2 regions of the Arthrobacter sp. efr-133-TYG-104 genome follow, and region 1 is predicted to be linked to the other one. Evidence: riboswitches for the same ligand, from Rfam matches in the RefSeq annotation. Region 1 holds a riboswitch; the other holds the start of a gene.

Evidence for each region. A riboswitch is a leader RNA that binds a small molecule or an ion and turns the genes downstream of it on or off. The one in region 1 is predicted to bind cyclic di-AMP.
Region 2: it holds a riboswitch for cyclic di-AMP, as region 1 does, so the genes downstream of both, QRN04_RS08840 (aggregation-promoting factor C-terminal-like domain-containing protein) here and QRN04_RS09830 (C40 family peptidase) in region 1, are expected to answer to the same signal.

What each region holds. Positions count from the first base shown of each region.
Region 1 is NZ_JARVTA010000011.1:89,069-91,511, forward strand. It holds gene QRN04_RS09825 (NAD(P)/FAD-dependent oxidoreductase) at 1-365, shown strand, start outside; gene QRN04_RS09830 (C40 family peptidase) at 471-1,265, opposite strand; cyclic di-AMP (ydaO/yuaA leader) riboswitch at 1,269-1,452, opposite strand; gene QRN04_RS09835 (copper resistance CopC family protein) at 1,569-2,204, opposite strand; gene QRN04_RS09840 (NCS2 family permease) at 2,321-2,443, shown strand, end outside.
Region 2 is NZ_JARVTA010000010.1:22,707-25,149, reverse strand. It holds gene QRN04_RS08845 (glycosyltransferase) at 1-422, opposite strand, end outside; gene QRN04_RS08840 (aggregation-promoting factor C-terminal-like domain-containing protein) at 594-1,442, opposite strand; cyclic di-AMP (ydaO/yuaA leader) riboswitch at 1,450-1,607, opposite strand; gene QRN04_RS08835 (HAMP domain-containing sensor histidine kinase) at 1,740-2,443, opposite strand, start outside.

The DNA.
Region 1 (2,443 bases):
CCAAAAGCTTCACGGGGGCTGCTGCCAACGGTGCGTTGGAGCTCTCAGGCCCCATGGAAGCCGCCCCGCGGCAATGGGCTGTCCATACAGCGGACGGCATTCTGTTGGCGGATCACATAGTGGTGACGCGCTGCGCACAAAGCCAACTGCGTCGTATGCTGTCCGAACTGGGGATCGCCCTGGGCCAGAACTTTGCCACGGCCATGCGTGCCCTGGGAATGCACCTCGTGGGCGTCGGTGAACTCATCGCACCGAGCCCCAAGGAGGTGCTCCGGCAAGCCAAGGCCGTGGGGCAGGCGATTTCGTCAAAGGTCGCTTTGCCTGGCGGATCCGTTTCCACTGGCTCCCGTATGGCCATCGCCTGAAACTTAATCGCACAACTGCGAACACCAAAGGCCGGCACGGTCGAAAGACGCTAGTCCTCGACCATGCCGGCCTTTGGTTTGCTACCTAAAGCTGCAACGTGAAGCTTATGCGCCCGCGCGCACGTACGTGACAGGCCCGACGTTGGTCATCCAGCTAACAGGGTGGATGCCGGTCTGGTTGCCGTTGATGCCACCGCTGATGGCCTGGCCGTTGCCAATGTAAATGGCAACGTGGCCGGACTGGACGATCATGTCGCCCGGCAACGGTGAGCTGACTACCTTGCCGTAGTTCAGGAACTGCAGGGGCGCGAGGTCCCCAACAGGGATGCCGGCCGAGCCAAGGGCCCTTTCCACCATGGCAGTGCAATCCTGCATGATGCCGATCTGGGCGTATGCCGAGGCGACCATGGCGGCGTTCACGCCACTGGCCGGCGCGGCGGCCGCAGGAGCTACAGGCGCTGCAGCCGGTGCGGCTGGAGCGGCCTTGACGGCAACAGGTGCTGGAGCAACAGCTGCGGCGACTGCCTTCTTGGCGACCGGGGCCTGAGCGGCGGGAGCCTCGACGACGGGGGCCGGCTTTTCGACGACCGGGGCTGCCTCCGAGGCAACAGTGGGACGCTCGAAGTTGACGGTTGCCGTGGCCGCAGCGGTGACGACCTTGTTAGGCGCCCCGGTGGCGTGTTCCGCTACGGTGGCAGGGCTGGAATCCCGCTGAACGGGCGGCTCGGCAGCGTGTGCCGCTACGGTGCCGGTCAAGACCAATCCCGATGCCGCGGCGATCACGGCGGCCTGGCGACCAGCGCCGGACGCGTTGCTGGCAACGGCCTTGGAGATGGAAATAAAAGGATTAGGACGTACGGTGTCCGCCTTACGACGGCCGCGAAGAATGCGTGAAGACATGAAAAAGCCTCTCCCGATGCCTGCGAGGTTAGCTGTCGGATTCGGATGGGAGTCACCCGGCCACGATCCCCCGCTGGGCAGCGGAAGCCTCGTGGCTTCACCCCAAGGCACGCTCAAAAGCGACCTAAATTGGGTTCCCCGTCTCTGCCGTGGTTTGTCTGCGAACGGATTCCGGGACTGCGGCAGAGCTAGGCAATCAGTCCGGAAGTGCCCGCTACGTGGAACAGGCACATTTACAACCGTACGGGATCCCTCAGGCAAAGTCACATTTCTGTAACGGACAGGCTTCCTACTCGGGCTTCCTTACTCAGGCTGATCGTCGCCGTCTGCGTCGTCCGGGACTGCCAGCCTGCGGCGCGCCGTCACCGCCAGGTACGCCACTATGCCAACCGCGACCACAGCCAGGCCCACGATGCTCCAAGGAAACGGCTCGGACGAGTCCCGGACGCCTACGCCGTCGGCCGCCCGAGGCGCGCTGCTGCTGCCGGGAGCCGCTTCGCCCGCAGTCGGAACGGCCGCCAAGGCGGACGGCTCCGCAGCGCCGCTTGCCGACGTCGTACTTCCAGTGGTTGCCGTGAAGCTGAAGGTGCCTTCAATGGGATGTGAGTCGGAGCTGACCACGCGCCATACCACCGTGTATTTGCCTGCCGGGGCACCGGAACGCAACTTTTGCACGGCTTGGTTGTCGATTATTTCGACGGCGCCGTCCGCCCAGTTCTGCCCGCCCTCGCTAACCGTTACGCCGGACCCGATGGCCAGCGGCGGGTTATTGAACGTAATCGAAACCGACGCCGGTACCCCTGCCACGGTGGCACCGTCCGCTGGTGCCGTTGACTCAGCGACATCATGCGCGGACGCTGGCGCTGCTGAAAACAGCAAAGCGCCCGCGAAGGCAAGAGCGGCGACGACGGCGGCCAGAAGCGTGCGGGTTGTACGCATTTGGGGCGGTTTCTCCTAGTGTTGGCTTCCTTACAGAGTAGGCGAATGGTCACAGGCACCCACTCCGCGGGGCATAGGATTTGATAGCACACTCCCCCCGAACCCCGGAGACCTTCATGCTGAAACAAGGTTCTGCCCTTGACCGCTACTTCAAGATCACCGAACGCGGATCCACGTACTCACGGGAAATCCGGGGCGGGTTCGCGACGTTCTTCGCCATGAGCTACATCGTGGTCTTG
Region 2 (2,443 bases), on a different contig from region 1:
GCCAGGTCGGTGGAGAGATCCACGTCCATGTAGGCCAGGACCGGTGAGGCCGAAGCCATCCATACTTGGCGCAGCGCGTTTCCCCGGCCTTTTTCCTCGAAGCGCATCACCACGATTTCCGGGATTTCCCGAGCAAGTCTTTCCGCGATCCGGAGGGTGTTGTCCGTGCTTGCGTTATCGGCCACGGTGATACGGAAGCTGTGGGGGAACGTTTCCGCAAGGTGCGCGTGAAGCCTGCGGAGGCAGGCTTCCACGTCGCTTTCCTCGTTGTGGACAGGGATTGTCACGTCAAGGACCGGAACGGCAGTGTGGGTATCAACCGGAGAGCGCCGCGCTTGCGCCAGCGGCACAGCGGAGGATGCCAGTTCCCCGCCTTGGCGTGGGCTTGGTGGTGCACCAGTTGCCGGATCTGTGAGCGTCATGTATCCAGCGTGGGGCAGCCTCGTATGAGTGCTTTAGGCGGAAGCTGTGATGTGACTGTGAAACCGGAATTGCCGCACCGTCCCGATTGCCTACTGCAGCGGACGCTGTAGTGGACATGCAGGGACAGTGCGGCAATCAGGGACAGTGCGGCGATGGTTAGCCCTGGTGGTTTAGTACCAGTTATTGGCCAAGTGGAACGCGAGGGCAGCCGAGGGGGAGCCGTAACGCTGCTTGATGTAGTCCAGCCCCCACTTGATCTGGGTTTGGTAGTTGGTCTGCCAGTCAGCACCGGCAGTAGCCATCTTGGAAGCGGGAAGGGACTGGACAATGCCGTAGGCACCGCTGGAAGCGTTGGTAGCAGTGGTCCGCCATCCTGATTCCTTTTCCCACAGTGCGTTCAGGGCGGTCATTTCGCCCTGGCCCCAGCCGTAGCTGGAGAGAACGCTTGCTGCATAGGCCTTGGCGCCGGCAGGATCGTCCACAGCCACGGGGGTGGCGGCAGCCTGCGCGGCAGCAGCAGTCTGGGCGTCAGCGGCGTCAGCGGCCTGCTTCGTGGCAGCATCCGCAGCAGCTTTTTGTGCGGCAGCGGCTTGGTCCGCAGTTGCCTTGTCCGCTGCGGCTTTCGCTGCTGCTGCTTGATCGGCTGCAGCTTTGTCTGCTGTTGCCTTATCGGCTGCAGCTTTGTCAGCTGCTGCCTTGTCTGCAGCGGCCTGCCTGGCGGCGTCGGCCTTTGCTACAGCCTGTGCCACAGCGTCCTTAGCCTTGCTGTCAGACTGTGCGGTTGACTGGGTCTCCGCTGCCTTGCTCATTTCAGGAAGAGTGAACGCTGCATTCGCGGCCTGGCCCAGCGATGCAACACCCAGCCCTGCGGCGATAACGCCGGCCACTACCGACATGCGGTAGCCGCTTTTACCCCGGCGGGCAGCGTTCTTTAGGACGGACTGCGACTTGGTCAGGGGTGTGCTCTTGTCGTCACGGTGACGCGCGGAAGGGCGCGCCTGATCGTTAAATTCAGACATGGTTTTGATTGCCTCTCAGCGCCTGCGGAGTTAGCTGTCGGGTTCGGATGAGGTCATCCGGCCGCGCATCACGCTGCGGTTTCACCCCAAGGGCTGGCACTAGGCCTGGCCCGGAGACTCTGGGTCCCCCGTCTCTGCCTCAAAGAAGAACGGACTCCGGGAAGTGGCAGAGCTCGGCGCATCCCGGAAGTGGGCCAGTTGGAGCGACCCACCCTTTCGACGGTACAGGACCCTTCGCTCAAAGTCACATTTAGGTAACAGAGATCACGAATGCGGAGAGTCGACTTGCTCGTTTCATTACGTCAAGCCGGTGTTCATTGACGGAAGACGCAAGGCGAACTCCGTCCGCCCCGGACGGGATGTCACTTCCACGTTCCCCCCGTGTGCTTGGACTATGGATTCGACGATGGACAGACCCAGCCCCGAGGTACCTTCGGACCCCGACCTGGCAGCGTCTGCACGGGCAAACCTCGAGAAGATGCGGCGTTGAAAGTCCTCGGGTATGCCAGGGCCGTTGTCCGTCACGGTGACCACGGCGCTGCCGTCTGCCGAGAGCGATACACCGGTCACCACAGTGGTGCCCTGATCGGTATGTTTGCGGGCGTTCGATAGCAGATTGGCCATGACCTGATGCAGCTGCGTCGCATCGCCCCGGACCGAGATCGGTTCATCGGGAAGCCGCAGTTGCCAGTGATGGTCCGGTGCCATGACTTTCTCGTCGTTGACGGTCTCAATGACCAACTGCGTGAGGTCCACATCCGTGACATGCAGGGGTTGTCCCTCATCCAAGCGGGCCAGCAGCAGCAGATCCTCTACCAGCGTGGTCATGCGCTCCGACTGGCTTTGGACGCGGGCCAGCGATTTGCGGCCATCATCGGTGAAAGATTCCGTCATCCGCAGCAGCTCCGTGTAGCCACGGATGGCAGTGAGCGGCGTGCGCAGTTCATGGGAAGCGTCCGCGACGAATTGGCGGACCTTGGTTTCGCTTTGCTGGCGGGCTT